3 regions of the Arthrobacter sp. PTI12 genome follow, and region 1 is predicted to be linked to each of the others. Evidence: riboswitches for the same ligand, from Rfam matches in the RefSeq annotation. Region 1 holds a riboswitch; each other region holds the start of a gene.
What was found. A riboswitch is a leader RNA that binds a small molecule or an ion and turns the genes downstream of it on or off. The one in region 1 is predicted to bind S-adenosylmethionine.

Region 2: another riboswitch for S-adenosylmethionine. It lies ahead of AC1MBU_RS12370 (aminotransferase class V-fold PLP-dependent enzyme); the one in region 1 lies ahead of metX (homoserine O-acetyltransferase MetX).
Region 3: another riboswitch for S-adenosylmethionine. It lies ahead of AC1MBU_RS03520 (ABC transporter ATP-binding protein); the one in region 1 lies ahead of metX (homoserine O-acetyltransferase MetX).

The regions. Positions count from the first base shown of each region.
Region 1 is NZ_CM155256.1:1,625,929-1,636,185, reverse strand. It holds gene AC1MBU_RS07955 (glycine--tRNA ligase) at 1-606, opposite strand, end outside; gene AC1MBU_RS07950 (universal stress protein) at 834-1,265, shown strand; gene AC1MBU_RS07945 (hypothetical protein) at 1,266-1,442, opposite strand; gene AC1MBU_RS07940 (M28 family peptidase) at 1,706-3,328, shown strand; gene AC1MBU_RS07935 (DMT family transporter) at 3,416-4,381, opposite strand; gene AC1MBU_RS07930 (RNA-binding S4 domain-containing protein) at 4,444-4,683, shown strand; gene AC1MBU_RS07925 (class I SAM-dependent methyltransferase) at 4,658-5,302, opposite strand; gene AC1MBU_RS07920 (alpha/beta hydrolase) at 5,335-6,096, opposite strand; gene metX (homoserine O-acetyltransferase MetX) at 6,152-7,339, opposite strand; SAM riboswitch class IV at 7,357-7,487, opposite strand; gene AC1MBU_RS07910 (VOC family protein) at 7,823-8,464, shown strand; gene AC1MBU_RS07905 (CPBP family intramembrane glutamic endopeptidase) at 8,509-9,297, opposite strand; gene hutI (imidazolonepropionase) at 9,418-10,257, opposite strand, start outside.
Region 2 is NZ_CM155256.1:2,582,880-2,593,136, reverse strand. It holds gene AC1MBU_RS12420 (alpha-glucosidase) at 1-50, shown strand, start outside; gene AC1MBU_RS12415 (carboxylate-amine ligase) at 119-1,219, opposite strand; gene AC1MBU_RS12410 (fluoride efflux transporter FluC) at 1,292-1,690, opposite strand; gene AC1MBU_RS12405 (fluoride efflux transporter FluC) at 1,687-2,085, opposite strand; gene AC1MBU_RS12400 (metal-dependent transcriptional regulator) at 2,082-2,807, opposite strand; gene AC1MBU_RS12395 (metal ABC transporter permease) at 2,809-3,687, opposite strand; gene AC1MBU_RS12390 (metal ABC transporter ATP-binding protein) at 3,688-4,464, opposite strand; gene AC1MBU_RS12385 (metal ABC transporter substrate-binding protein) at 4,461-5,372, opposite strand; gene AC1MBU_RS12380 (hypothetical protein) at 5,525-5,689, shown strand; gene AC1MBU_RS12375 (class I SAM-dependent methyltransferase) at 5,686-6,444, opposite strand; gene AC1MBU_RS12370 (aminotransferase class V-fold PLP-dependent enzyme) at 6,537-7,835, opposite strand; SAM riboswitch class IV at 7,931-8,045, opposite strand; gene hisN (histidinol-phosphatase) at 8,116-8,940, opposite strand; gene AC1MBU_RS12360 (cold-shock protein) at 9,152-9,355, opposite strand; gene rsgA (ribosome small subunit-dependent GTPase A) at 9,530-10,257, opposite strand, start outside.
Region 3 is NZ_CM155256.1:706,384-716,640, reverse strand. It holds gene AC1MBU_RS03555 (D-2-hydroxyacid dehydrogenase) at 1-162, shown strand, start outside; gene corA (magnesium/cobalt transporter CorA) at 188-1,204, opposite strand; gene AC1MBU_RS03545 (helix-turn-helix domain-containing protein) at 1,328-1,579, opposite strand; gene AC1MBU_RS03540 (DUF2975 domain-containing protein) at 1,579-2,070, opposite strand; gene AC1MBU_RS03535 (nucleoside/nucleotide kinase family protein) at 2,237-2,878, opposite strand; gene AC1MBU_RS03530 (ThuA domain-containing protein) at 2,938-3,606, shown strand; gene map (type I methionyl aminopeptidase) at 3,603-4,379, opposite strand; SAM riboswitch class I at 4,476-4,573, shown strand; gene AC1MBU_RS03520 (ABC transporter ATP-binding protein) at 4,579-5,403, shown strand; gene AC1MBU_RS03515 (aliphatic sulfonate ABC transporter substrate-binding protein) at 5,536-6,564, shown strand; gene AC1MBU_RS03510 (ABC transporter permease) at 6,564-7,478, shown strand; gene acs (acetate--CoA ligase) at 7,469-9,511, shown strand; gene AC1MBU_RS03500 (O-acetylhomoserine aminocarboxypropyltransferase/cysteine synthase family protein) at 9,501-10,257, shown strand, end outside.

The DNA.
Region 1 (10,257 bases):
GGGCGTGATCTCGTTGCGGAAGCTCTTGCCGATCTGGCCGATGCCGAACGGTGGCTTCTTGCGGGACGTAGTGAGCACGTTGTTGAAGTTCACGAAGATGCCCTGCGCGGTTTCGGGCCGTAGATAGTGCATGCCCTCTTCACTGGCAACAGGGCCGAGGAAGGTTTTCAGCAGACCGGAGAACTCCTGGGGTTCCGTCCACTGGCCGCGGGTGCCGCAGTTGGCGCAGGCAATGTCCGCCAGGCCGTTCTCCGCGGGCCTGCCCTTCTTCTCCTCATACTCTTCCTCGAGGTGGTCAGCCCGGTAGCGCTTGTGGCAGGAGAGGCACTCCACCAGGGGGTCGGAGAATACTTCGACGTGGCCGGATGCTTCCCATACCTGGCGGGGAAGGATAACCGAGGAGTCCAGACCGACGACGTCCTCGCGCCCACGGACCATTGACTGCCACCACTGGCGCTTGATGTTTTCCTTGAGCTCGGCGCCAAGGGGTCCGTAGTCCCAGGCGGAGCGGGAACCGCCGTAGATTTCACCGGCCTGGAAGACGAAGCCGCGCCGCTTGGCGAGGGAAATGATTGGGTCCAGGGCTGAAACCTGCTTGGCCACGATGAATGCCATCCTCTACATGTTTGGACAGGCCGCTGGGTGCGGTCGTCGTTGTGCCGTGCGGAACGGCCCAGCAGCCGGAATTCAACGCGAACTGCCGTGCCGGACCGGGCGGGCGAAGCTACTACCTTAGCCTACCGAAACACGCCTGCCTGCTCGCTGGCGCTAAGGTCGTTCCTGTTGGTCCGGCGCGGGAACCGCCCGGGATTCACCGTTCAAGGAGGAACAGCATGGCAGGGAATGTGGTTGTGGGAGTCGATGGCAGCGAAACCGCTTATAAGGCGGCATCACGGGCAGCGACGCTCGCGCAGGGGCTGGGAACCGAACTGGTCGTTCTGAGCGCGCACATCACCGGCAACACGGAGATCGTCAAGATCGGCAGCGAAACCTGGGTGCTGGATGATGCCGAGCGTGCGCTGGAGATGGCAGAGCAAGTGGCAACCAAACTGCGCGGTGAGCACCCGGGGGTGGAAATTCGCCCTGCTGCCGGCCGCGGGAAGCCCCAGGACGTCCTGATGGAAGAGGCCGAGCGCTCGGGCGCCCAATTGCTCGTGGTAGGCAATGTGGGCATCAAGGGGCTAGGGCGAGTGCTGGGGAGCGTCGCCTGGAGCGTTGTTCACAACGCTCCGTGCGACGTCCTCGTAGTGAAAACAGCTTCCTGACTACCGCCGGTTGAGGATGCTGCGGATCATTCCGCCGACTCCACCGGAACCGGGGCGGTTGGCGCCGCTACGTCCCGTTCGCATCCCGCCGGTCCGCGGTGTGCCTCGGGTTGTTCCGGCGCTGCCTCCGCCTGCGAATCGGCCGGCGGCGCTCCTGATGATGTTGCTTAGGCCCATGGGAAATCTCCTTTGCCTCACATAGTTCCCCGCTTCGGGAGTTCCGACCCTACGCGCCTTGGGGGCGGTTTTCTACCGGTGATGAGGCGGTCTCCCACCGGTGATGAGGGCGGTTTCCACCGGTGATCTACCGGCGGGTAGGGAGCCCTTGACGCGGCGGGACAACTGTCCATAGATTGAACGCACCCCTGTGCCGTGATCCGCGTCACAGGGGTTCGAGTGTCTGCAACCGTAGGCACGCCTTTGCGACAGAAGGAACAACGGTGATCCCAAACGCTCTACTTAAGCGCGCCCATTTTGGGCGAGCATCGCTTGCATTTGCCGGTGGACTCGCGCTCGTTGCCTCGGGAGGGCTGGCGGCAACTGCCGGGCCAACCCACGAGAACAGCAACAACAACACCTCTGAAAAGCTCCGCGCCGCCGTCTCGGTTGACCGGGTGGTCGGTCATCTTGAAGCCCTGGACGCGATCGCCGATGCCAATGATGGCACCCGGGCATCCGGAACCCCGGGATATGACGACTCCGTGGCCTACGTGGTCGGGAAGCTCCAGGCTGCTGGGTACTCCCCCGTTGTGCAGGAATTCATGTTCCCGTACTTCCAGCAGCTGAGCCCTTCGGTCCTCACCCAGATCAGCCCGGAATCACAGGTTTACGCAGCGGAATCCTTCGCGACCATGACCTATTCCGGGGCAGGAGAAGCGGTGGGCGCTATCACCGCCGTCGACACCACCGGTACCGCCGGCGCCAACACCAGCGGGTGTGAAGCCACCGACTTCGATGGATTCGCAGCCGGATCAATTGCGCTGATACAGCGTGGCAGTTGTTCGTTCGCGCAGAAGGCCAGCAACGCAGAAGCAGCCGGGGCCACCGCCGTCGTCATTTTTAATACCGGATCGGAAGGCAGCACCGGTCCGATCAACGGCACCCTCGGGGCACCGGGAATCGAAATTCCGGTCCTGGGAGCAAGCTTCGACGTGGGCGTCAGCCTGATCGGCGAGAACGTCACGGGCACAGTGACGGTGGACACCGTCTCCGAGAACCGCGCGACTTACAACGTGCTTGCGGAAACCGCAACCGGCGACGCCGACAATGTGGTGATGGTCGGCGCTCACCTCGACAGCGTGGTGGCCGGTGCCGGCATCAATGACAACGGCACGGGTAGCGCCGCAATCCTTGCGGTCGCGGAATCGATGCAGAAGGTCAAGACTGCAAACAAGGTCCGCTTTGCCTGGTGGGGTGCAGAGGAACAGGGACTCCTCGGCGCGGAGCACTATGTCGCAGACCTCGCGGAAACGGGAGAGCTGGACAGGGTTGGGCTGTACCTGAACTTCGACATGATCGGCTCCGCCAACTTTGGCCGCTTCGTGTACGACGGTGACAACTCGGCCTTCCCTGTCGGTCCCGGCGCTGCTGAGGGTCCTGCGGGATCCGGTCAGATCGAGCAGGATTTCCACGACTACTTCGCAGCTGAGGGACTGGCCTCAGGTGAAACAGCGTTCAGCGGCCGTAGTGATTATGGACCATTCATCGCAGAGGGCATTCCCGCAGGCGGACTCTTCACCGGCGCAGAGGGAATCAAGACCGAAGAGCAGGCAGTGCTCTTCGGTGGCGTTGCGGGCGCACCCTACGATGCCTGCTACCACGCAGAATGTGATGACCTGAGCAACGTCAGCGTTGAGTCACTCGACCAGATGAGCGACGCGATTGCTCATCTGACCCTCACCTACGCCATGAACACGACCGCGGTGAACGGCGTTGGAGACAACGTGAAGGGTAACTTCAAGCAAAAGGGCGGCTTCGAAGGTAACCCGCTGGGCGGCGGCACCGAAAGCGGCGGCGGGCTCCACCCGGAGCATGACCACGATTCCGAACTGGCCGACCGGTAGTATCCCGGGCTAGCCAAAGGCGGGTCGGGACCACTTCTTTCAGGTGGTACCGACCCGCCTTTTCGTTGCCCGCGATCTTTTCCTGGATCAGCGTCGCAGCAGGCGCCGGTTCCAGGGCAGCGTGGTCAGGATGATGGCCCCCAGTGCGAGGATCGGCCCCGCCACGGTGGCGAAGACGACGACGGTCCCCGGCGTGGGGAGCACAAGGTCCAGTGCCAGCGAACCCAGCAGCTGGCCTGCGATCATTCCGAGGCCGGTAAGCAGCACACCCAGGGATCGCACCAGGAGTGCACCGATACCGATGAAGATGCATCCCATCGGTCCACCCAGGTAATACCACCACTCTGCCGGCAGCGGTTCAGGAGGGCCGGTGAGCACCAGTTTCACTAGCCAGGCGGCGAGGAGCACGACCGATCCGGCAATGAAGTTCATCAGGGTGGCGGTAATGGGTGTGCCGTACTGCACGGCGGCGGTTCCGTTCATGGCTTGTTGGAAGCTCACCAGGATGCCGGCTGCGATGGGAAGCAGGAGCGGAAGGATGAGTGCCGCCGTCGTACCTGTTCCGCCGAGGCGGGGTGAGACTGCCCAGATAACTGCCGCGACCGTCAGCGTCACGCCGATTACCCGCATGATGGTGATTATGCGCCGCCCGCCGGGTCCGATCCCGAGCCTGTCCACGGCGAGTCCGCTCAGCGTCTGGCCCATGACCGCGGCGACCGTAAAGAGCGCGACTCCAAGGACCGAGATGGTGAGCGCCTGCGAGAAAACAAACAACGCACCGATGGTCCCTGCGGCCAGGTAGATGCGGGGAAACCGCCGCTGCCGCACGGCAGGGATCAGCTGGCCGAGGCCCGCCCGTCCGCGCGGAAGCAGCAACGAGATCAGGATCATCAGCACCAATCCGGTACCGAAACTGATGAGCGCGGCTGCAAGTCCGTCGTCGAGCGTTTGCCCCAGTGCTCCGTTGATCCTGCTTTGAAGCGGAATGGCTACGCCGGAGGATATTGCCAGCGGGAGGCCGATGACGGCGGGAAGGTGGGGGGCTCGAGACACCCGTTAAACCCTAGGGCACTGGCCTGTTCCGGCCGGTCACTTCCGGCGGGCAGAATGTAACCATGAGCATAAACGATGAGACCAGCGCCGCCACTGAAGTGCCTATCCGTGACTCGATGATCCGGCTGGGCCAGTTGGTCAAGCTGGCCAATCTTGCCGAGGATGGGGTGGAGGCCAAGGAACTCGTCGAGAACGGCCTGGTGAAAGTCAACGGTGAGATCGAGGATCGCCGGGGACGCCAGATTCATCCCGGTGATTCCGTGACGGTGAACGGCGTTACCGTGACAGTGGTGCAGGGATAACGCAGGCATCGCGGGCTTCGGCTTCGCACACCGCAACGAGAAAGTCCGATGTTGGCGTCCAGGCCTGAAGATCCCACGTGGCCAGGCGCAAGGAGACGGAGAAGCCGGCGCCGGCGACGTCAGTGAAAAACTGGTCGAAGGTGTAGCCGCGCCCGGCGCCGAACCCGACGATCAGGCGTCCACCGCGCGCCAGGTGGCGATGCAGGCGTGCAAGAACCTGTGGCGCCGTGCCCGGAGCAAGGAAGGCGAGGACGTTTCCTGCACAGACAATCACGTCAAAGGACTTGGCCACTCCGCGGGCCGGCAGATCCAGCTCTGTCAAGTCTCCCACCAGCCACACAGTCCCTGGGTGTGCTGCCCTCGCCGCTTCGACCAACTGGGCGTCCGCGTCAACTCCCACCACGGAATGGCCACGCAGCGCCAGTTCCCCGCCAACCCGGCCTTGCCCGCAGCCGGCGTCGAGAATACGCGCATTTCGGGGAGCCATTGCGTCGACGCACCGGGCTTCCCCGTGTAAGTCCGCACCCTCGGATATCAGCTGTTCAAAACGCTGGATGTAGGCGGCTGACCTGTTGGGGTCCGCGCGTTTTCCTGCGTCCCAGAGCGTTTCTTTCTTCACATTCGGGAGTCTAACCCGCCACCGTAACGGCGTTACCGTGACAGTGGTGTCCGGCTGACGCCGGGCACCACCATCTGCAGAAATTCCCGCACATGTCCCAGTTCCTGTGCGTTGATGCTGTGGTACATGCCCGCGTAGAGCACCTTGGTGAGCTTGGTGTGGCGGTTCAGCCAGCCGTGGGTGAACTCGATTCGATCGGCGGGAATGACCGGGTCTTCCTGATCCCGGCCCCAGAAGAACGGCACTGGCTTCGCAACAAGCGCGCTGTCGTTGAAGAACGTGCTGCCGTCGGTCGGCACAACAAACCCTGAGAGCCCGACGACGGCCGCGTAGTCTGCGGGCCGGGCACGCAGCATGGAGCTTGCCACTGCCATGCCCATCGAGAAGCCGAGCAGGGTGACGCTCGAGTGCGACTGCTTGATGGAGTCGACCCAGTCAATGACGTCCTGGACGGCGGCGGTGACCTTGTCGACCGAATAGGCGGCGTCCTGCATCAGCGGGAACCAGGTGAAACCTGCTCCCAGGGCGACCGGTGCACGTACGGATGCCACGGTGAACTCGTCGGGCAGGAAGTCGAGGATACCCATGAGGTCTTCCTCGTTGGCCATGTGTCCGTGCAGCAGCACCAGGAGCGGCGAGCCGGAGCGCTCGTCTTCGGGCTTCGACCAGACGACAGTCGGTGCGGTCGAGGCCGGGCCGGTCCCGGGCGGCCCGGTCTCGGGGGCGGAGGCGGAGGCGGAGGAGGAGGCGGAGGAGGGCGCAGCAGAACCGTCAGTCGAGGAAAAATTCGTCATAGCTCCATAGTGGCATGTTGAACTGTGCCGGCGGCGTGCTGCGGCAGGCTGCGTCTCAGCCCGCGCGCAACCGCAGCGCTGAGGCGCTCTCCTTGACATCGCCGTCGTCGGTGTTGCTATAGAACGCTGCTGCCAGCGCGGGCTCAAGCTGCGCAATCTCGGTGAGGAAGGCATCGTGGCCGATGGGAGATTCAATGGTGTGGACGGCAACGTTCCCGGGCAATGCGGACGCCAGTTCAACGGACTGGCGAGGCCAGTAGAGGCGATCCGAATCCACCGCCGCGACGAAGAACTCTGCCGAGGCAGCTGCGAGTGCAGTGCTGAGGCTCCCCCGGTCACGGGCAACGTCGTGGCTCATGAGCGCTTCAGTGAGGATGACGTAGCTGTTGGCGTCAAACCGCCGGACCAGCTTTTCCGCCTGATGGTCCAGGTAGCTCTCCACCTGGTAGCGGCCGCGCCCGCCCGGCGCCGACGACCCAAAAGGCTCTTCCATACCCTGCGCTGCCCGACCGAACCGGTGTACGAGTTCCGCCTCCGAACGGTAGGTGATGTGCGCGATGCGCCGGGCAAGGCCCAACCCATCCTCGGGACCGGCGCTTCCGTAGTAGTCGCCGCCGGTGAACCGCGGGTCGAGGCGAATGGCCTGCACCTGGGCCTGCGCGAAGGCGATCTGCTCCGCGGTGCTCGCTGCTCCGCACGCGATGACGGCGCACCGTTGCACCCGCCCGGGATAGGTGACAGCCCACTCAAGAGCCCTCGCGCCTCCCATTGACCCACCCAGCACGGAGTGCCAGGAGGAGATGCCCAGCAGGTCTGCGAGCAGTGCCTCGGCACGCACGGAATCGCGGATGGTGACGAAGGGGAAACGCGAACCCCACGGCTTGCCCTCCGGATCAAGCGACGCCGGCCCCGTGGATCCGTAACAGCCGCCCAGCATATTGATGGACACCACGAAGTAGCGGTTCGTGTCGATGGTTCTGCCCGGACCCACCAACCCGTCCCACCAGCCATCCTCGGAGGACTCGCCCCGCGCTACATGTGAGCTGCCGGTGAGTGCGTGCTCGATCAGCACCGCATTGGAGGCATCGGCATTGAGCGTGCCCCAGGTCTCGTAGGCGAGGACGACATCGGGCAAATGGCCGCCTGTTTCCAGCGCCAACGGGCCAATCCGGAACCGTTGCACGACGACGCCGTCAACCAGCCCCGCTTCCGGCTGCGGAACCGCTGTGGTGATGCCTGTCAAAACCCTGCCGCCTCACTGAATCGCGCTTGCTCCTGCACTGCATGCAGGGCCTGGTCTTCACCCGGGGCACCCCGCCGCGAGGGAGGGTTGCCGGACAGCAAGCCGGGGCTGATGGCGGGTGGAACCTGCCGCACTGTCACTCGTTACCTCGTATTAGGAAACCTGACCAGCGCGGGTGAGGGCAACTTGTGTGACTCGCCGTGAAATGAAGCCGACTGGCGTAGTAGCCGTGAAAGGCGCGCGTGCGGCAGAGGATGCTTGAGTGGGGCCGTTCGGCGTCTATGGGAAAACGGTCGGCCCCACTCAAGGGGGACACCCAGTGGGCGTCCCTGGCAGGAAACTCCGGCGGTCTCGGAACCGGGCTTCCTGTGTGAAGCAACTATCCGGCTCTGACCTTGGGTTTTGCTTGGAACATTGTCGCCCGCGGTGTGACTTAGGTAACCCTTAGTCGAGGCCTCCATCACAAAGTGCCAAAATGGGGCCATGCGCCTGGATCATGTGTCTTATGCCTGCGAACCTGACGGACTGACTGCTACTGCGGAACGGATTTCCGACGCCCTCGGAGTTGAATTCGTCAAGGGTGGAATCCACCCGCGGTTCGGTACCCGCAACATGATTTTTCCGTTGGTCAACGGCCAGTACCTCGAGGTAGTCGAGGTCCTTGACCACCCAGCCTCGGACAAGGCTCCATTTGGCCGGGCGGTGCGGGCACGGTCCGAGGCCGGCGGCGGCTGGATGGGCTGGTGCGTAGCCGTTGATGACCTCGCCCCGTTCGAGGACCGCCTTGGCCGCAGCGCCGTCCCCGGTAACCGCAAATTCCCGGACGGGCAGGAGCTGACCTGGCAGCAGATCGGCATCAAGGGCCTCATCGCTGACCCTCAGGTCCCCTACATGATCCGCTGGGATGAAGGCACGGAGTCCCTCCACCCATCCCAGGCGCGCACCGCGTCCGTGCGCCTCAGCGCGCTCACCATCGCCGGGTCGGCAGAGCGCGTCACAGAGTGGCTCGGAACGCCCGTCACCCACCCGTTGGACGACGTCGACGTCGAGTGGATCGCCCCCAACGGCACGCCCGGCATCATGTCGGTAGCGTTCGAAACCCCGAAGGGTGCGGTCCGGATCTAATTGGTTCTTTCGGACGCTGGTTCCCCAGGCCGCGTGGCCGGGGGTTAGCTTCCGATGCCGATAGCCGGGCCGAAGAGCGCGAAGCCGACAAAGCCTGCAATGTCCAGCAGCGCATGCGCTATCACCAGGGGCATCACCCGCTTGGTGCGCGTGTAGGCGTAGCCGAAGATCAGCCCCATGATCACGTTCCCGATGAACGGGCCGATCCCCTGGTACAGGTGATAGCTCCCTCGCAGGAGCGCCGAAGTCACAATAATCACCGGGACTGACCAGCCCAGTTCCCGGAGCCGCTCAAAGAGGTAGCCCACCACAATGACCTCTTCGAGCACCGCGTGACGGATCGCCGAGAGCACCAGCACAGGCAGCGTCCACCAGTAGGTGTCGAGCGCCGTCGGGATGATCGCAGTGGTAAGCCCCAGTGCCCGGCCCGCGGCGTACACCCCGAGCGTTCCCACCCCGATCACCGCGGCCAGCCCCACTCCCAGACCGAAGTCGACCTTCGGTTTGCTGAAGGTGAAGCCAATCCGGCGGAAGGCCGACTTCCCCGGCTGGGTGAGCAGGAACAGCACAAGCACCACGGGAACCAGCGCAAAGAAGATTCCCAGCAGCTGGTAGGTGAGATCGAAGTACTGCCGGTTGTCCAGAACCGGATTGAGCCTGGTGGTCTGCGCAGCCAGCGGCGCACGGGTCAGCTTGTCGATCAACTCCACCACCGCGTAAACCCCGGCCTGGCCGAGGGACAGACCAAGGATAATCAGGATTTCCGCTTTGATCCTCTTCCGGCGGGCGGTCGGGGATAACGACGACGGCTGGCTGGTTTTGGCGGTTGGCATGCCTTCATGGTGCCGTACGCTTCGGTGCTTGCCAAAGCGTACAAAAACGGTTCCCCGGGAGGTTTTTGTCGCCTATCTGCTGTTCTGAGCGTCGTGAAACAGCAACTAGGCGACAAAAACTCAACGGAGGCGCTGCCCGGCGCGCCACACCGCATGGGTCAGCTGCATCCCCGGACGGTAAGCCAGGTGGGTTGCGGACGGTGCGTCCAGCAGTTGCAGGTCCGCGCGGTGTCCGACAGCGAGCGACCCAACGGCCAGCCGGCCGCCGTCGTCGGTTGTTTGTTCGCGGTGGAGGGCAAGCGCACCGCCGTAGGTTGCCGCGCGGACAGCTTCGGCAACCGTCAGTCCCATCTGCAGCACCGCCGTAGCTACGCAGAACGCCATGGACGAGGTGTAGGACGTCCCCGGATTGCAGTTGGAGGCAAGCGCGACGGGTACTCCGGCATCCAGCAGCTGCCGGGCGGGCGCGAGGGGTTGGCGGGTGGACAGATCGCACGCGGGCAGGCAGGTTGCCACCGTGCCCCGGCTGTCCGGATCACCCTCCCAGCCGGACCAGGAACCTGCGAGGGCCTCGATGTCCGACAGCGCCAAATGGTTCACGTGGTCGACGCTGGCCGCTGCCTCCTCCACAGCGATCCGCACGCCCTCCCCCGGGCCGAGCTGGTTCCCGTGCACCCGAAGTCCCAGACCCGCGTCCCGGCATGCGCGAAGCACTTCACGGCTCTGGTCCGGTGTGAACGCGCCCGTTTCGCAAAATACGTCAGCCCACTGCACGTAGGGCCGGACGGCGCTGAGCATGGGTCCGGTGACGGTCTGAACGTAGTCGTCCGCTTTCCACCCCTGCGGAACGAGGTGTGCTCCGAGGAAGGTCACCTCGTCCGCTGTTGCGGCAGCGATCCGTGCGCTGCGGGCTTCTTCCTCGACGTTGAGACCGTAGCCGGTCTTGGTTTCGAGGTAGGT
Region 2 (10,257 bases), 960 kb from region 1:
CCACGCCTGAGCTTCGACCCTGGGAAGTGCGGATCCTCCGCACTGCGTGATCGGCGTTGATTCGGCAGGACACGCCCCTAATGCTTCGCCATTAGGGGCGTGATCGGCGACTGAACGTTCAGCGTTCGGCGATCAGCGTCTCGGTGTAAAGGTCAATCAGCCCGGTGACACCGCTTTGTTCCATTGCGCGGCGCTGGCGGACAGCGCCGGTACCGCGCTCCCACACCGTCTTGAGGCCGGTTTCAATCCAGTGGGAATCGCCCGCGTCCTCCAGTGCCGTGCCGACGTACTCGAGCAGGCGGTCCATCTGTTCACGGACGGGCGTCAGCTTTCCGGTCAGTGGATTGACGACGACGTCGCTCAGCCCCTGGCGCGCGGCCTGCCACTGTGCCGCATCCAGCAACTCGGCGTCGGGATCCGGATACGGCGTGCCGTTCAGGGCATCGCTGACCGCTGTGCTGACGAGGCCGCGCACCAGGCCGGCGATGAGCACGGAGTCCTGCGCCTCCAGCTGTGCGTCTGCTGTGCGAACCTCCAGGGTGGGGTAGCTGTCGGAGAGCCGGGCAACCCAGGTGAGAACCCCGCGGTCGATGATGACGCCGGTATCCACGAGGCGTTCGATCCGGCGCTCGTACTCCGCAGCATCCGCGAAAATCGGCGGAATGCCCTGTACCGGCCAACGACGGTAGTGCACCGTCCGCCAGCTGGAGAAGCCGCTGTCCCGGTCAAGCCAGAACGGAGAGTTTGTGCTCAACGCAGTGATGATGGGAAGCCAGGGTCGGATCCGGTTGAGCGCCTGTACACCGGTTTCCTTGTCCGGGATGGACACGTGCACATGAAGCCCGTTAACGAACTGGTCCGCTACGATCCCGCGGGCGCTCGATTTCAGTTCGTGGTAGCGCTGTTTATCAGTGAGCTCGGGGTACCCCTCCTGGATGCGGGGAGCCGTTGCCGATCCGCTGGCCCGAACTCCTGACTTCCGCGCCGCTGCCGCCAGTTGCCGCCGGAAATTCAGCAGCGATTCCTCCGCTTCGGTGAGCGTATGGCACACCGGCGTTGCGGTTTCGATTTGGCAGCTCAGCAGTTCGCGTTGGATATCCTCGCCGCTGACTGCGCCGCCGGATTCGAGAAGTGCCTGGACGTCCGCTGCATTGAAGACGGGCAACCCCGATTCGGGATGGAGCAGGAGGTACTCTTCTTCGATTCCCAGCGTGGTCATGGAGCGCCTTTCGATGCGTTCACGGATCCACTTCAGTCTAGTCAGCCAGCTTTGTACTTGTGTTTTCCCGCGTCATATTGTGCCGATGATCAGAAGTCCCAGCGCGGCCGCGGCCAGCCCGCAGCCGGAGTTTGCAAGCACATGCACGACGGCGGCCACCCGCCTCCTGCCCCGCCACAGGAGAACAGCCGCGACAGTGAAGGTGCTGAACGTGGTGAACCCACCGGCCAGTCCCGCACTGAGCGCGGTGTAGACGGGGCTACTGAGTGCAGAGTTCAGCAGCAGTCCCCAAAGGATGCCGATTCCACCCGATCCAAGAATGTTGACCACCAGCGTTCCCATGGGAAAGGGCGGCACCAGCGAAGACGGGTGCCGCCGTCGTGCACGGAGCGCTTCATACGCTGTGTCGACGGCGAAGCGGAGCAGCGCGCCGACCATTCCTCCAAGGCCCACCAGAGCCGCAGTCATCATGGCGCCCGCCTCTGCCCCACGATGATTCCGGCGGCAGCGGCCGATACACCGAGCGCGAGCGACAACCCGACGTACGGCACCATCAGCGCCGGCTCGATCACCGCGGCAAGCGAAACCGCGGAGAAGGTTGTGAATGACCCAAGGAGGCCCGGCCCCAACCCCGCCCGCAACTCCCGCGGCCCGCGGGTTCCTGCCCAGCGCTCGGTCAGCCAGCCAAGCAGGAAACTTCCACCCGCATTGATCGCGAGCGTGGTCCAGGGGAATGCGCCGGGCGGCTCGGGAAAGAGCAGGCCGAGCAGATATCGTGCCTCGGTTCCTGCGAAGCCTCCCATGGCGACGGCGGTCCATACCTTCCAGCCGAGAGGTGCAGGAAGGGCATCCGGTTGAGCGGTCATGGCACCAAGCTACAGCCGGCGTGTCGGCCCACTGACTCGACCCAGATGGCCCCGGTGAGTTCCTTACCGAAGCTGAAGTCCCGCGCACCGGTCCCGGTGCCGACGCGCGCCTGAAGCGGACCGCCGAAGGGAGTCCTGCCCAGCACTTCCACCGGAGAACCAATACCGATGTCTTCGGCCGCCAGGAACCTCAAGAGCTGTGGGTCCTCATCGCTGATCCGGGTAACCCGTCCGGAGTGGCCATCGTCGAAGCTGTCCAAGGGTAATGCGTCGGGAAGCGTGATCGCCCCCGCAGCCGTCGGAATCGGATCACCGTGCGGGTCAACGGAAGGGAAGCCCAACCGGGCGTCGAGCCGGTCGATGAAGGTATCGGAGACAGTATGCTCCAGCAGTTCAGCCTCATCATGGACTTCATCCCAGCGGTAATCGAGATCGCGTACCAGGAACGTCTCGATCAGCCGGTGCCGCCGAACCATGGCCAGGGCCAGGCGGCGACCGTCAGCAGTGAGTTCGACGGGCCGGTACGGTGTGTGGTTCACCAGCCCGAGCTCGGCCAGCTTCCGGATCATTTCGGAGACCGACGAGTTGGCAACCGACAGCCGGGCGGCGAGCCGCGATGATGTCACGGGCTCATCATGCCACTCAGAGAGCGCGTAGATGGTCTTCACATAGTCTTGGACACTTGAGGATTCGCTGCCGGGTGTGCTCACTTTCGACGCCATGTCAGACAGCCTGCCTTGCCGGTGAACCGGCCCGCCGGCGTCGCTGTCTCAGTTGTGCGATGAGGCCAGTCCGGGGCGCCGCGATGTAGGCAACTGAAAACGCGAGTGCCTGCGCAAGCACAACTGCGGCTCCGGTTGAGATGTCGAAGTAGTAGCTCGCGTAGATGCCGGAGACCGCGGCGGTCGCAGTGATCAGAACAGCGAGTATCAGCATCCGGTCAAAACTGCGTGTCAGCAAGAAAGCAGTGGCGCCAGGCGTGATCAGCATGGCCACGACGAGGATGATACCGACAGCCTGCAGCCCCACCACCACGCTGAGGGCGAGCAATCCCAACAGGAGCGCAGCCAGCGCCTTGGTGTTGAGCCCGATGACGTGTGCATGCGTGCGGTCGAAGGCGAGCAGCGTGAGATCCCGCCGCTTGACCAGCACGATCACCAGGGTCAACGCACCAAGGATCAGAACCTGCCACAGCTCACCGTCCGTGACCCCGAGAACGTTGCCGAAGAGGATGTGCATAAGGTCCACTTGCGAGGGCGTTCGCGAAATGATGGCCAGTCCCACGGCGAAAAGAGCGGTGAACACCACACCGATCACGGTGTCGGACTTCAGCCTGGTGGTCGACTTCACAGCGCCGATCAGCGCAACGGCACCGGCACCGAAAATGAAGGCGCCGATCGAGAACGGAATACCGACGATGTAGGCGAGCGCGACCCCGGGCAGCACCGCATGGGAAACGGCATCACCCATCAGGGACCAGCCCATCAGGATGAGCCAGCAGGATAGAACCGAGGCGACTACGGCAGCCGCCAGCGTCACCAGCAGGGCGCGGGTCAGGAACCCGTATTGCAGCGGTTCGAGGAGGAACGCGATGGGATCCATCTAGGCTCCCGCCCGGGTAGGCGCCACCGCAGGGTCAAGAGTGCCTGCAGGCCCGAACGCGCGCGCGAGGTTGGCATGGGTGAGCACATCCTCGGGGGTTCCTTCGGCAAGGATCCGTTGGTGCAGGAGGATTGCGCGGTCGCACAGTCGGGGCAGGCCGGCGAGGTCGTGGGTGGACACCAGCACCGTCCGGCCTTCATTCTTCAGTTCGCGGAGGAGCTCCACAAGGGTGGCCTCGCTGCCCTTGTCCACGCCTGCGAATGGTTCATCGAGGAGGAGGAGCCGGGCGTCCTGGGCGATTCCGCGGGCAACAAAGGCGCGCTTCTTCTGCCCGCCCGAGAGTTCCCCGATCTGGCGGTGGCGAAGCTCTGTCAACCCGACCCGCTCCAGTGCCTCGGCCACCGCGGCGCGATCAGTCCGTGAGGGATGCCGCAGGGGACCCATGTGAGCGTACCGCCCCATCATGACGACATCGGCGACGGAGACAGGGAAGTCCCAGTCCACGTCCTCGGCCTGCGGAACATAGGCGACGAGCTTGCCTTTACGGGCTGCCGTGGACGTTCGGCCGAAGAGCGAGAGCGTTCCCTGTTGCGCCGTCACCAACCCCAGGAGGCACTTGAAGAGGGTCGATTTTCCTGAGCCGTTCACCCCGATCAGTCCGCAGATCTGGGCGCGGTTGATGGTGAAGCTCACGCTGTGGAGCGCAGTCACGTCTCCGTAGTTGACGCCCAAACCTTCGACGGCGATGGCCGGCTGTTCGCTGGCTGTCAGAGTCATCGGGTCAGTCCTGCAATGATGAGGTCGATGTCGTGTTGGAGCAGGTCGAGGAACGTGGGGACCGGCCCGTTCTCCTCCGACAGCGAGTCCACATAGAGCGGACCGGCCAATTCAGCGCCGGTGCTTCGTGCAACCTGCTGCTGCGCGGACGGATTGACGGTGGACTCGCAGAAGACTGTGGGCACGTTGTGCTCCTGAACAAAGGAGATGACGTCGCTGATCTGCCGGGGGGTTCCCTCGGTGTCGGAATTGACAGGCCAGATGAAGGCTTCTTTGATTCCGGCGTCCCGCGCGAGGTAGGAGAACGCCCCCTCACACGTGACCAGAGCCGGCGTTGCCTCACCAGTGCTGAACGCATTCTGCAGAGCGGTCAGCATGCCCTGGAGTTCCCGCTTCAAGCCGGCGCCGTTGGCTTGGTAGTCTCCGGAATGTGCGGGATCAAGCTCTGACAGTGCCGTAACAATGTTGTCTACGTACGTTTGCGCCGCCTTCGGGGACATCCAGGCATGGGGGTTGGGCAGTCCCTGGTAATCGCCGGAACGGATGTCAACGGGTTCCACGCCTTCGGAAAGCACCACATGCGGCGCATCGATGGACAGGACGAAACGTTCGAACCAGCGCTCCAGGCCCAGGCCGTTGTCAAGGACGAGATCCGCGTCCTGCGCCTTGACGAGGTCTGAGGGAGTGGGGTCGTAGCCGTGGATTTCGGTTCCGATCTTGGTGATCGATTCAACCCGGATATGCTCACCTGCCACCGAGCGTGTGAGGTCCGCGAGAACGGAAAAGGTGGTCAGTACAACAGGCCGCGGGTCCTTGTGTGAACTGGTCCGCTCCACAAGTGGGGTGCCACAGCCTGCAAGCACCAACGTTGTCAGGATGAGGAGTACCTGAATCCGAAGTTTCGGCATACCGAAAATATAGCCCGATCACGCTGCTGCCGCCACTGCTCCTGTGCAGCCGGAGCCACGGCACTCGACAGGAGAGCAATCGACAGGGCATGGTGGGCCTAACGGTATGTTGCCGGCAGGGCACGGCGGGACCACTATAAGGAGGTCGGGTTATGAGCGAAGAACCACAACACGAGGAAGTGCCGCGCGAGCACTCTGAACAGCCGGCAGAGGGGGATCGCGCTCAGAATCCCGCCGACACAGGCACTCACTCACAGGACCCGGCTGAGGGTGCAGATTCCGGGCCGGAAACGAACGGGACGGACGCTGAGGGCTAAAGCCGGCCGGCCCGCCAGCAGTAGGTAAGGTACGGCAGCTCGAGGACTGCGTCCGGCTGGTGCCCCAAGTGATCGTGCAGGTACCACGACAGATTGTTTTCCACCTTGGTGCGCACACCGGCTGATGCGTTCTGGTAGTAGGTGCGGGAGCGCGCAAGTTCCACGATGTCCGAGACCGGAAGAACCTGCGTCCATGGAATGACCCTAGACTCCGGCTCCGAAAAGCGCGGACCAAGCATAGGGCGGTAGCTCGGCCGGAAAACGTCTCCGGCATGCATGATGCGGGAGAGCCGGTGTACCCAGGCAACGCTGACGTCCAGCTGATTCCAGACGAGCGCGAATCTTCCCCCCGGTGCCAACACACGTGCGGCCTCCTGGCTTGCCGCAGCAGGATCACACCAGTGCCAGGCCTGGGCAATTGTGAGTACATCAGCGCTCGCCGTTGCGAGTCCCGATGCCTCGGCAGTTCCCTGCACTCTGGCTACGCGCGGGAGTTGTTGTCCGAGGACTGCAAGCATGTCCAGGGATGGGTCAACAGCTGTCACCTCCGGGCAGCGGCGGATGAGCTCCCGGGTGAACTTGCCGGTGCCGGCGCCAACGTCTGCTGCGCGCAACGCTCCGGCGGGTATGAGCCAGTCCACGCTGTCTTGGGGGTAGCCCGGACGCACGCGCTCGTAGCGGTCACTTTCCTGCAGGTAGCCCCGCGCCAATTCACGACGGCGGTGTTCGGCGAGGCGCGGACCTCCAACACCCATGTTGGGAACTCCTCGCATGACGGGTACGGAACCCGTCAATTAAAGCACCCGGTTGAAGGCGGCGTCGCGCCGAGGAAGTGCGGTCGCAGCGCTCAGTCGGTTGTGCAGGGCGCGGCGCCGGCAGTTCCCGGCGTGGGCGGAGCCCAGTCAGGGAAAGGGCGGGTCTCGACCGCGGGCACCCAGCGCCCGGCGTCGACCGCATAGTCAGTCCCCAGTCCATCCCGAAGAAGCGAGCGCAAACCGGTCAACAGCCTGTCGACGTCGTCCTGCCGTGATCCGAGCCCGAAACTCGCCCGTAGCGAACCTGACGGCAGGCCCAGCCGCTTCAGCAGCGGATGAGCGCAAAACTTCCCGTCCCGCAGTCCAACCCCGTGTTCTGCGGACAGATATGCGGCGACCAGCCCGGCGTCGTAACCGTGGACAGAGAAGTTCACTACGCCGATCGCATCGGTGCTGTCAGCGAAGATGCGGTGAACTGCTATGCCGGGAAGGTTGGAGAGCCCTTCCACGAGGGCATCCCGCAGCTCTGATTCATGCGCAAGCCAGGCCGGTTCATCCAACCCAGCGATGGCCTCTGTTGCCTTCGCCAGCGCGGCTGCACCGAGCACATTCGGTGACCCGCCCTCATGGCGCGCGGAACCGGTTGCCCAGGACACCGAGTCCACTTTCACAGTCTTCACTGCGCCGCCTCCGGCGAGGTGGGGCCTTCCGGAATCGAGCCAGTCGCCTCTACCGACCAGGACGCCCGCGCCGAAAGGCGCATACAGTTTGTGGCCCGAGAAGGCCGCGTAGTCGATACCGTCGCGGAGCAGATCCAGCCGCCGGTGGGGAGCGAGCTGAGCCGCGTCGACGACGATCCGCGCGCCGTGCGCATGAGCCGCCGCTGCGAACCGGCCGATGGGCAGAACTTCTCCGGTGACATTCGACGCACCGGTTACAGCAAGCAGGCTGATTCCTCCGGATGCCAATTCCTCTTCCACAGCGGCGAGCGTTTCCTCGATGGTTCCCGCGGCGACCAGCCCGCGATGGGGAAGCTGCAGCCAGGGCAGCAGATTGGCATGGTGTTCCACGTCGAGGTAGAGGACCTCACCGTCCTCCGGCAGGCATCCAGCCAGGAGGTTCAGCGAATCGGTGGTGTTGCGGGTGAAGATGACCGCATCATCTTCCCGGCCGCCGACGAAGTTCCGCACAGTCCTTCGTGCATTCTCGTAGAGCGAGGTGGAGATTTGCGATGCGTACCCGGCGCCCCGGTGCACACTCGCATAGTAGGGAAGCACGCTCTGCACATAGTCATTGACCTGCTGCAGCGCCGGCGTTGAAGCGGCATAGTCCAGGTTGACGTAACGGACGGCAGTGCCGTCCACCAGCGGCGCCTGCAGCTCAGCGCCCATCACGGACGCCAGCGGTGCAGCGGAGAGTTCGTTCTCAAGAAGTGCGTTGCTCACAGGAGGTACCCCACGTAGGTTCAGGGGACCTGCTTCACCAGGCCCCGCGCTTGCCGAACCACGTTCTGGCCCGGCCAGGTCGTCACCCGGGGCACCCCGCCGCGGAAGGAGGGTTGCCGGCCAGCAAACCGGGGTTTAACGCTGGCACTCGTGACCTAGGAATCCAGACTAAAGCAGGCCGGGAATATCCGGTCCTTGTGTTACGTGTTGGTGTTAAGCGACCACGTCAGACGCCGGTACCTTCCTGAAGCAGATCGTCCAGCGAGGGGTTCAGTCGCTTCAGGACATCATTGTGAAGTGTGCTGTTGGTTGCCAGCGCGTTGCCTCCGAAGGGTCCGTCGGAGCCTTCGAGTGACGTGAAGCGACCGCCGGCTTCCGTGACGATGGGTACCAGCGCGGCCATGTCATACAGGTTCAGCTCAGGTTCGCAGGCGATGTCCACAGCGCCTTCGGCGACAAGGCAGTAGGACCAGAAGTCACCGTAGGCGCGTGTACGCCACACGGATTCGGTGAGCGATACGAATTCGTCAAAGTTGCCGCGCTCTTTCCAGCCGGACAGGTTCGAGTAGGAGAGCGAGGCGTCTTCCAGCCGGGATACGCTCGAAACCCGGAGCCGGCTGGCTGCCGCGAGAGACTTACCCATGAACGCACCGGTGCCCGTTGCAGCCCACCAACGCTTTCCGAGCGCGGGGGCGCTCACAACACCGACGACAGGCCGGCCCTCGTCCACCAATGCAATGAGGGTAGCCCATACCGGTACGCCCCGGACGAAGTTCTTGGTTCCGTCAATAGGATCGATGATCCAGCGCCGCGAGCCGGCGCCGCTGCTGCCGTACTCCTCACCGAGTACGGCATCGCGCGGACGCGCACGCGAGAGTTGCCCGCGGATAGCCTCTTCCGCCGATTTGTCCGCATCCGTGACCGGGGTGAAGTCCGGCTTGGTTTCGACCGCCAGATCCAGCGCCTTGAACCGGGACATGGTCTGGTCGTCTACGGAGTCGGCCATTACATGGGCAAGGCGGAGGTCATCGTTGTAGCTCTGGAGGTTCATACTTTCAACCTATATGGTCAGGGTGCACAGATGCGGGAGGTCCCGATGCGGACGCGCTCAGCGCTGGGCTACGATCGGTTCACGCACGCACAGGAACGGGTGTCATTGAACGGTGTGCTGTTAAACGCAAGAAAGGGGACACCGGCCGAAGCCGATGTCCCCTTTCTTGAAGCGCTAGATCTTGAAGCGCTGAAACTTAGAGAACGGAGACTTAGAGAACGGAGATGTTCTCAGCCTGGGGGCCCTTGGGGCCCTGGGTGGTCTCGAAGCTGACCTTCTGGTTCTCCTCAAGCGAGCGGAAGCCGCCGGAGTTGATTGCGGAGAAGTGAGCGAAAACGTCAGCGCCGCCGTCGTCAGGAGCGATGAATCCAAAGCCCTTTTCAGCGTTGAACCACTTGACTGTACCTGTTGCCATTTTTTTATTCCTTGAGTGTGAGGATCCCCCCGTACTTCGGGGTTCCTGTCGCGGTGTTCATTTCGCCTGCAAAAAAAGCTTTCGAACTCCGGAGAGAAATCAAGGCTTAACATTCGTGCGCAACACAACAACTTCGTTCAGTCTAGCAGGCAATCGGCGCCGTAGTCACATCACTCACTGCATCCCCAGCTCCTTGGCACCCTTGGAAGGTTCGATGCCCGCCCCGAGAAGCCGGCGCAGCGAAGACAGGCGCACCGGACCGGATTCGCCGGCAGCGCCCGACGCGACCCAGCCGTCCAGTCCGCAGTTGACGGCGGCGGCATCGTGGCGGCAGCCCCGCTCGCAGTCCTCGGTGCCGGGTGCAAGATCCGGGAAGGCGGCGAGGATGCGGTCGGCCTCGACATGGGCAAGGCCGAAGGAACGAATGCCCGGAGTGTCGATAATCCACGTACCGGGTGCTGAGTCTGCAGCTTTGAGGGCATAAGCCGATGAGGAGGTATGGCGCCCCCGCCCGGTGACCGCGTTCACTCCGCCCGTCGCCCGATTGGCTCCGGTGAGCGCGTTCACCAGCGTCGACTTGCCCACGCCGGAGTGACCGAGCAGTACGCTCACTTTGCCGTCCAAAAGCTCCTTCAACTGCTCGACGGCGCCGGGCGCGAGGAGCGCTGAGGCGCCGGTAGCGGATGTGGTTTCCACTGCGTCCGGTGTGGACGCAGTCTGGCTGGTGATGATGAGCAGGTCAAGATGTTCGTAATTCGCCAGCAGATCCGACGGATCCTTCAGGTCTGCTTTGGTGACACAGAGGAGGGGCTGAATACCGGCGTCGTAGGCGGCCACCAGCGCGCGGTCGATGAACCCCGTGCGCGGCTCCGGATTCGCGGCCGCAACCACGATCACCAGCT
Region 3 (10,257 bases), 920 kb from region 1:
AGCCCGTTGTGGGAGCTTCCGAACGTCCTCGTAAGCCCCCACAATGCCGGCACATATGAGGAAGAGGAACGGAAAATCGCGGAGCTCTTCGCGGAGAACGCCCGGCGGCTGCTCGACGGCGAACCGCTCCTCAACGTTGTTGACACTGTGGAGTTCTATTGAGCGGGTGTCCCGGTGGGGCGGGGTTCTAGAGCCATTTCTTGCGTTTGAACGTCAGATACAGGCCGACGCCCATCAGCAGCATCAGCGCAAGCGCGAAGGGGTAGCCCAGCGGCCAGTCCAGCTCCGGCATGAATTCGAAGTTCATCCCGTAGACGGTGCCCACCAGGGTGGGCGCGAAGAGGATTGCAGCCCAGGACGAAATGGCCTTGACCTCTTCGCTCTGCGCCAGGCTCGCTTCCGAGAGGTGCCGCATTTCCTCGTTCTGCCGCTGCGTCACGAGGGTCGCATGGACCGAGAGGGCGTTCTGGAGCAGGATCCGGAAGGAGTCGATCCGCTCGATGATGCGCAGCACGTGGTCCTGCACATCCCGCAGGCGGGGCTGCAGTTCCGAATCCATGTCCTCCTTTTCGGCGTCAGCCAGGAGCGCATCGAGCATTGGCCGCAGCGGGTGAGTGGCGCGCTGAAAGCCGATCACTTCGCGGGAGAGGTCATAGATGCGGCGTGCTACGTCAGGAGCGGAGCTGAAGAGCTCGTCCTCGATTTCGTCGATGTCATTCTCGAGCCCCGCGACAACGGGCGCGTACTGGTCAACGACCTCGTCAAGGATTGCGTAGAGCACTGCCTGGGGTCCGAGTGCGAGCAGTTCGGGCCGCGCTTCCAGACGCCGCCGGACCTTCGCGAGGTCGGGTGATTCGGCCTGGCGGATTGTGACAATGAAGTCCGGGCCTACGAAGACGTGCAGTTCCCCGAACTCCACCATTTCCTCGGCATCGAGATACCTGGCCGGCCGGAGGACCGCGAAGAGGGTTTCCCCGTAGCGCTCGAGCTTGGAACGCTGATGGCCGTGCAGCGCATCCTCGACGGCGAGTTCGTGAAGCGCAAACTCATCCGCCACCCGCTGGATTTCAGCATCATCCGGCCGGTACAACCCGATCCAGGCCATTCCGCCGTGATCACGCTTGAGTTCAAACGTCTGGTCCAGATTCTCCGGGTTAGCGGTCCGTTGGCCGTCCACATACACGCCGTTGTCAACGATGGCCACCGTGCCGTCCTCACTCTTGTCTGCTGCGCTCCGCCGCATTCCGTCCGTCGGAAACGGGCTTAGGCGAGTTTCTCACAGCATCGGCGGCCGCTGCGGTACCGCGCCCGAATCTCGGGTGCGCGGTCAGCGCCTGCTGTTGCCGCCGTCGTCGTCGTTGCTTTCCACAGTGCCTCCCAGCTCCCAGCGCAGCAGGTCTCCGGGCTGGCAGTCCAGAATCTCGCAGATTGCCTCCAGGGTGGTGAAGCGGACGGCTTTGGCGCGGCCGTTCTTCAGGACAGCCAGGTTGGCCGGGGTGATGCCAATACGTTCGGCCAGCACACCCACGGGCATCTTGCGCCTGGCCAGCATCACGTCGATGTCCACGATGATGGGCATCAGATGACCTCGTCGAGTTCGCTGCGCAGGTGTTTCGCTTCGGCGTCACGGGCTACGGCTTGGGCGAGCAACACCCGCAGCACCAGCACGATCAGCGCAACACCGCCGATCAACAATGAGGCACCGCAGATGAGCAGGATGACCCCCGGAGCAATTTCCCCCGGAGCCAGGAGAACCGCGAGACCGAACACCAGGACCGACGCAGCGGCGATGGCCCCGAAGATGATGTCGACATACCGGAATGCTCCATCGGAGAAGACCGTGCCGCTGCGGACCATGGTGAGCAACTTCCACAAGCAGACGGCGCTCACTTGAACCGTCAGGATGCCGAAGACGACGATCGCGTTGAACGTGATGCGCAGCCCAGTGGGCACGCCCGACTGCTCAAGATCAGCGGAGATCAGCGGGACCATCCAGAGCTGGATGAACAACGAGCCCGCAATGACCATCGCGATGACGACCTGCAATGCGAGGACGGCCAACTTTCCCATCGGGATTCTCCTTCGATTGATTAACAAGGAGAATATATCGAGAAACGATAGGTGGTCAAGCGTGGAGCAGCCTTGAGGCAGCAAAGGTGCCGGAGATGCGCAGGAACGTGGTGACGTCCCCACGATCCTGCGCATCCCCGGCACCTTTGCGTTCGAACCCGACCGGCTACTCGACCCGAATCACCAGATCCGCCCGGTTCTTCGTCGCCTCGATCAACCGCGCGTTCGGTTCATCCACCCGCTCTACCCACTCCGCCGCCGCAGCCGGACTCTTTCCGAACAGGATGTGCCGCTGGATCAGCCGGTCCAGCCGCAGGTTCTCATCCTGCTCGCAGTACCAGACCTCAGTGCACTGAGCCTGGGCCTGCCGCCAGCCCGGGCGATCGAGCAGCAGGTAATTGCCCTCCGTGAGAATGGTGCGCACCGACGGATACACAGGGATCACGCCGGCAATGGGCTGCTCGATGGTGCGCTCGAAACCTGGGGCATACACTACAGAATCCCGCCGTCCACGAAGCCGCTTCAACAGAGCAGCATAGCCATGCTCGTCGAACGTCTCGGGTGCGCCCTTGCGTTCCAGAAGACCCAGGCGCGCCAGCTCCTGATCGGACAGATGGAACCCGTCCAAAGGAACATGGGCGAAGCGCTGCTGATCCGGGTCGGGTTTGTTCTGGTTCAGTGAAGCCATCAACTGCTCCGCCAAGGTTGTCTTGCCGACTCCCGGCGCGCCGACAATCCCAACAACCACGACGCCGGCCTCACGCGCCGATATGCGCTCTATTCGATCAACAAGTTCCGACAGCGTCACCGTGCCATCCTGACATGTGACCCGGGTCGAGAACGCCGTTTATGGGCAGAATGGGTCCCATGACAACGGCACTCATCCTCAGCGGCACCGGCCGGTACGCGGACCCCTGGCACCCGTTCGCGGAAACTTCCGCGGCCATCGCGGACCTGCTCCGCGGTCACGGACTCACCGTAGAAACAGCCGACGACGTCGACACCACCCTCGGTAGCTTCCGTGACTCTGCTGCCTGGCCGGATCTGCTGGTGGTGAATGTCGGCCTCCCGCGGGACGGCGGCACTTCCCCCGGTACAGATGCCGCCCGTGATGGCCTGGACGCCTGGGAAGCCGGCGGCCGTCCGCTGCTCGCCCTGCACTCGAGCGCCACGAGTTTTGTCGATTCCGAGTCCTGGGAAGCGGCGCTCGGCGGACGCTGGGTACGCGACGTGTCCATGCACCCGGAGTACGGCGCGGCAACCATCCTGCTCGAGGGCTCCTTCCCCGTCGGTATTCCCGACTTCACTCTCGCCGACGAACGCTACAGCTGGCTGCGCACCTCACCGGACGTCGTCGTTCACGCCCGCCACGAACACGAGGGGCACTTGCACCCACTGGTGTGGTCGCTGGAGCGACAGGTTGAAACTGGACCGGCACGAAGCTTCTATGACGCGCTCGGGCACGACGCGGCGTCGTACTCCTCACCGGAACACCACGAACTGATGAAGCGCGCGGTGGACTGGCTGCTTGGCTAGGTCTCTTGTCGCAGGGTCAGGATCTCCGCGCCATCGTCGGTGATCGCGATGGTGTGCTCACTGTGCGCGGTCCGGCAGCCCGTAGCGCTGCGGAGTGTCCACCCGTCGGCGTCGACTGCCAGTTCAGCGGTATCCGCCATGACCCATGGCTCCAGCGCCAGCAAAAGCCCCGGGCGCAGCACGTATCCCCTGCCGGGCCGTCCGGTGTTTGCCACGTGGGGATCCTGGTGCATTGTCGACCCGACGCCGTGACCGCCGAATTCCGTGTTGATCGGATATCCCGCGGCGCTGAGGACTGAACCAATGGCAGCGGAGATGTCGCCGATGCGCGCGCCTGGTCTGGCTGCGGCAATCCCGGCAGTCAATGCACGTTCGGTGGCATCAATCATCGCGACGCTCTCCGCCGGCTTTGACTCGCCAACGATGAAGCTGATGGCGGAGTCTGCGACGATTCCGCGCTGGGAGACGGCGAGGTCCAGGGAGAGCAGGTCGCCGTCGGCAAGCGAGTAGTCATGCGGCAGACCGTGGAGCACGGCATCGTTGACGGACGTGCAGATATAGGCGCCGAACGGGCCGCGCCCAAACGGCGGCTCGTAGTCGACGTAGCAGGACACCCCGCCTGCCTCAGCGATCATCTCTTTGGTCCACTGGTTGATCTCCAGCAGGTTTGTCCCGACCGTGCTGCGGCTCTTCACCGTCTGCAGAATGTTGGCGACCAGCGCACCCGCTTCCTTTGCCCTGGCCAACTCGCTCGCGTTCAGAATTTCAATCATGTAGATGACCCTCTCACGCTGCCGATGTCCGGCTGAAGCGTTCCTTTGTTACGACACATATTGCGCCGGACCCTTGCAAAAGCGTTTAGTGGAATTCCACCATCCCGAGCGGCCGAGAGACCTGGATCGTTGACGCCGCAGCAACCCTTACCTGCTTGCAGGAGAACGGGTGCTACTGCCAGGAGCGATGGAGTTATACATGAGCACCGTTCTTCGAGCGCACCGTACCCAGGCCATTTCCACTGATGGCAACCAGACACTGCCGCTGACTTTCTCTTCGTTGACCCGAAGTTTCGGGAGCGGAAGCGAGCAGCACGTGGTGCTTCGCGACGTGACCCTGGACGTTGAAGCAGGCGAGGTTCTCGCCATTGTGGGCGCCAGCGGTTGCGGGAAATCAACCCTCCTGCGAGCCGCGGCAGGACTGGACGCTCCCACCAGCGGTGCGGTACTCATCGACAGCACAGCAGTGGACGGGATCGATCCCCGCTGCGCCGTCGCGTTCCAGGAACCCCGACTCCTCCCCTGGCTCTCGCTGCGCGAGAACATTGCTATCGGCCTGCCCAGGGAAACCAGTTCCGCCGCGGGCAAGGCGAAGGTGGAGGAGCTTTTGGGCCTCGTGGAACTCGACGGGTTCGCCGGCCACCGGCCCCGCGAAGTGTCCGGAGGCATGGCACAGCGGGCATCGCTGGCACGTGCACTGGCACGCAACCCGGGCGTCCTGCTCCTCGACGAACCCTTCGGCGCACTCGATGCCCTGACGCGGCTGAAGATGCAGGACCTCCTGCTGCGTATCCACCAAACCACCCCGACCACGGTCCTGCTGGTCACCCATGATGTTGACGAAGCGCTGCAGCTCGCCGACCGGGTGATCGTTCTCGCGAAGGAGCCTGACGTCCAGGGTGCAACCATCAGCCGCGTGCTGGAGGTTCCGGGCGACCGTCCGCGCGACCGCGGCTCAGCCGAACTTGCCGCGCTACGCAGTTCGCTGCTGAGCAGCCTCGGCGTCGACAGCCACCAGCACTAACCGCGCGCCTGCGGCCAGTTCGCAGCGCCGTATCCCAGCGCGTGCGGCGCCCACCGTGCCGCCATGTTGCGCCGACACCCCCAAGAACAAGCCCCCTACACCCGTCCCACGCACTCTCCGAAAAGGATCACCATGAAGAGCACCGCACGTTTTCAGTTCGCCGCCACCGCCGCAATCGCCGCCCTCGCCCTTAGCGGCTGCGTTGCCGGGGAAAACGCCGACGGCTCAGTCGGCGAAGCCGCAGCCGCGACCGGCGGAGAACTCACGGTGGACTTCGCCACCTACAACCCGCTGAGCCTCATCATCAAGGACCAGGGCTGGCTCGAGGCCGAGTTGGAAGATGAGGGCGTAACGGTCAAATGGGTCCAGTCCGCCGGTTCGAATAAGGCCAACGAACTGCTCCGCTCCGGCGAGGCCGACGTCGCCTCGACGGCCGGTTCGGCAGCGCTGATGGCACGCGCCAACGGCTCCCCCATCAAGACCATCGACATCTACTCCCAGCCCGAATGGTCCGCACTGGTGACAACGGCGGAAACCGGTATCGAATCGGCGGAAGACCTTCGCGGCAAGTCCATCGCCGCCACCAAGGGCACCGACCCCTACTTCTTCCTGCTCCAGTCACTGGCCGAGCACAACGTTGATCCGAGCGAAGTGACAATCCAGAACATCCAGCACGCCGATGGCTGGGCCGCCCTCAACACCGGCTCGGTGGACGCCTGGTCCGGCCTCGACCCGATCATGGCCGCAGCCGAAGAAGACGGCGCCGAGCTGTTCTACCGCAACGTGGACTTCAACACCTACGGCTTCCTCAATGCCACCGAGTCCTTCCTGGAGGAAAGCCCTGAGCTCGCCCAGGCCGTGGTCAACGCCTATGAGAAGGCACGCCAGTGGGCTCAGGAGAACCCGGAGGAAACCGCAGCGATCCTCGCTGAGGTTGCGGGCATTGAAGAATCCGTGGCCACCAAGGTCATCACCGAACGGTCCAACCTCGACGTCAACGGCACCCCCGGTCGGGCCCAGCTGGACGTGCTCGAGGTAGTCGGCCCGATGTTCGTCGAATCCGGTGACGTCGCAAGCCAGGAAAACATTGACGAAGCCCTCTCCACCCTTCTTGATGACACCTACGCAACCAACGCCGACCCGTCCGCCATTGGAGAGTAATGAGCAACCCTTACCTCACCGGTAACAGCATCGTGCCCGGCGGCGTCGGCACCGGCCCTGCTTCGGTTCTCTCGCCGAAGGGGACGAACTCCCCGAACGGGACAAATCAAAACGACGACGACGGCAGGCAGGGCAATGCCCTCACCCGCCGCAAGCCGCGAGGCAAGGCAGTCGCCAAGCTCGGACTGGGACTGATTGTGCCGCTGGCGCTGTTGGCGGCCTGGCAACTGGCCGCCGTCGTCGGTTTGATCAGTCCGGTCACCTTGCCGGCGCCAACCGCTGTCTTTGACGCCGCCGTCGATCTGATCCAGCGCGGGGAACTTCGCATCCACATTGCAATTTCGACCCAACGCGTGGTCATCGGCTTTCTGATCGGCGCGATCGCCGGTCTCGTGGTCGGAGCGTTTGTCGGCCTGTCCCGATGGGTGGACACCCTGTTCTCGCCGACCATCGGCGCCATCCGCGCCGTGCCGTCACTGGCGTGGGTTCCCCTGTTGATGCTCTGGGTGGGGATCGGCGAGGATTCGAAAGTCATTCTCATCTCCATCGGCGCTTTCTTCCCGGTGTTCACCACTGTTGCCATGGCGTTGCAGCACGTGGACAAGAACCTGGTCGAGGCAGGAAGGGCGTTCGGCCTGAACGATCTGAGGCTGTTCACTACGGTGCAGCTGCCCGCCGTTGTCCCCTCGGTCATCTCGGGGCTGCGGCTGGCGCTCGCGCAGGCATGGTTGTTCCTCGTCGCGGCTGAGCTCCTGGCGTCCTCGATGGGGCTGGGCTTCCTGCTGACCGATTCCCAGAACAACGGACGGGTCGACCGGCTGCTCCTGGCAATCGTGCTGCTGGCAATCCTCGGCAAGCTCACGGACGCGATCCTGGGTGTCTTCGAGAAGTGGGCTATCCGGAAATGGGCGTAACTGCCGTAGATTCCCTTGTTCACGGGGGCTTCACCAACGAGGAAGAGCGGATCGCCTTCTGGGAGGAACAGGCGCGGCGGCTGCACTGGTCCTCCGACTGGCATACGGCCCACACATTCGATCCGGCACGGCAGGGACCGGACGGCGAGCTGTCGGTGCCGCGCATTGAGTGGTTCGCCGGCGGCACCCTGAATGCCGCCTACAACTGCGTGGACCGGCACGTCGCTGCAGGCCTGGGCGACAAGCCTGCCCTGTTCTTCGAGGGCGAGTCGGGAGACCGCCGCACGGTCACCTACTCCGAGCTTCAGGACGAGGTGTGCCGGGCGGCCAACGCCCTGACTACCCTGGGGATCGGCAAGGGCGACCGCGTGGTCATCTACCTTCCCGTGCTGGTGGAGACCGTCGTCGTGACCCTGGCGTGCGCGCGTATCGGCGCCGTTCACTCGCTCGTCTTCGGTGGCTTTTCCGCCGAGGCGCTGCGCTTCCGGGTCGAGGACACCGGCGCCAAACTGCTGGTGACCACCGATGGGCAGTACCGGCGCGGCACCGCGGTGCCGGTGAAGGACAACGCCGATACCGCCGTCGTCGGGAAGAACGCCATTGAACACGTGCTGGTGATCCGGCGGACGGGCAGCAAGGTCGCGTGGACCGAAGGCCGCGACGTGTGGTGGCACGACGTTGTTGGCGCCGCCTCCCCGGTACACGAGCCGCAGGCGTTCGACGCCGAGACGCCGCTGTTCATCATGTACACCTCCGGCACCACGGGGAAGCCCAAGGGCCTGGTGCACACCACGGGCGGCTACCTGACGCAGGCGTCGTGGAGTTACGAGTTTCTCTTCAGTGACCCGGATCCCGCGGGCCGCGTGAACGACGTCCACTGGTGCACCGCCGACCTCGCGTGGGTCACGGCACACACCTACGAGATCTACGGTCCACTCTCCAACGGTGCCACTCAGGTGATCTTCGAGGGCACACCGAACACCCCGCATCCCGGGCGGCACTTCGAGATCATCGAACGCTACGGCGTCACCAGCTATTACACGGCGCCCACGCTGATCCGTTCGCTGATGGGCTGGTTTCCCGACGGCGTTCCGTCCTCCTATGACCGCTCTTCCATCAAAGTCCTGGGCACGGTCGGCGAGGCAACCAATCCCGAGGCGTGGCGCTGGTTCCGGGAGAAAATCGGCTCCGGTACCGCTCCCGTTGTGGACACGTGGTGGCAGTCGGAAACCGGCGCGACAGTGCTCAGTCCCCGCCCCACTGATGATTCCTTCAAACCCGGCTGCGCCTCACGCGCCCTGCCCGGTGTGAGCACGCGCATCGTGAACGACGACGGCGAGCCAGTCAGTCCCGGAGAGCAGGGGCTGATCGTGGTGGACCGGCATGGCCCGGCGATGGCCCGCACAGTGTGGGGAAATCCGCAGCGTTATCTCGATTCCTACTGGCGGAAGTTCGCTGCGCAGGGCTGGTTCCTTGCCGGTGACGGCGCCAAATACGACGACGACGGCGACACCTGGATCCTCGGGCGCGTTGACGACGTCATCAATGTGTCCGGGCACCGGCTCTCGACAATCGAGATCGAATCAGCGCTGGTGTCCCATCCCCTTGTAGTTGAGGCGGGCGTTTGCCCGGTGGCTGATGCGGTGACGGGGCATGCGATCGCCGCCTTCGTCGTCGTGCATGGCGAGGCAGGTAATCCAGCGTTTGAACAGGACCTGCGCAACCATGTCGCGAAGGCCATCGGTCCGATTGCCAAGCCGCGCGCCGTCGTCGTCGTGGAGGATGTGCCGAAGACGCGTTCCGGGAAGATCATGCGGCGACTGCTGACCCAGCTGTACGAGGGAACGCCGCTCGGCGACACCACCTCGCTGCAGAACGAGGGTTGCGTGCCGCGGATCGCGAAAGTCCTCGCCCTGAAGAACCTACCGGGGAAGGCACCGGAAGTTTCGGGCACGTATGGTGGATTCGAACGCCCAGAAGTCACCGCAGGTGCACAAAAGTTGGATCAATTTGGAGGAAACATTGGGCACTGACCGCACCTTCGGCTTCCGCACCCGTGCGTTGCACGCCGGCGGAACCCCGGACGCCACACACGGCGCACGAGCCGTACCGATCTACCAGACCACGTCGTTCGTCTTCAAGGACACCAATGACGCCGCCAACCTTTTCGCGCTGCAGAAGTACGGCAACATCTACTCGCGCATCGGCAATCCCACCGTTGCAGCCTTCGAGGAGCGCATCGCCTCGCTTGAGGGCGGCATCGGTGCCGTAGCGACGGCATCAGGCATGAGCGCAGAGTTCATCATCTTCGCTGCACTGTGCCAGGCCGGCGATCACATCGTTGCAGCAGCCCAGCTCTACGGCGGCACCGTTACGCAGCTCGATGTGACGCTCCGTCGCTTCGGCATCGAAACCACGTTTGTTCCGGGCACCGATCCGGCCGACTACGCCGCCGCCATCAAGGACAACACCAAGGCGGTCTTCACAGAGATTATCGCGAACCCGAGCGGTGAAATCGCGGACATCGCGGGCCTGGCAAAGATAGCGCACGACGCCGGTGTCCCCCTGATCGTCGACTCCACCCTCAGTACGCCCTACCTCATCCGCCCCCTTGAGCATGGTGCTGACATCGTGATCCACTCGGCCACCAAATTCATTGGCGGGCATGGCACCACGCTGGGCGGGGTCATCGTTGAAAGCGGCAGATTCAACTGGGGCAACGGCAAGTTCCCCACCATGACCGAGCCTGTCGCTTCCTACGGGAACATCCAGTGGTGGG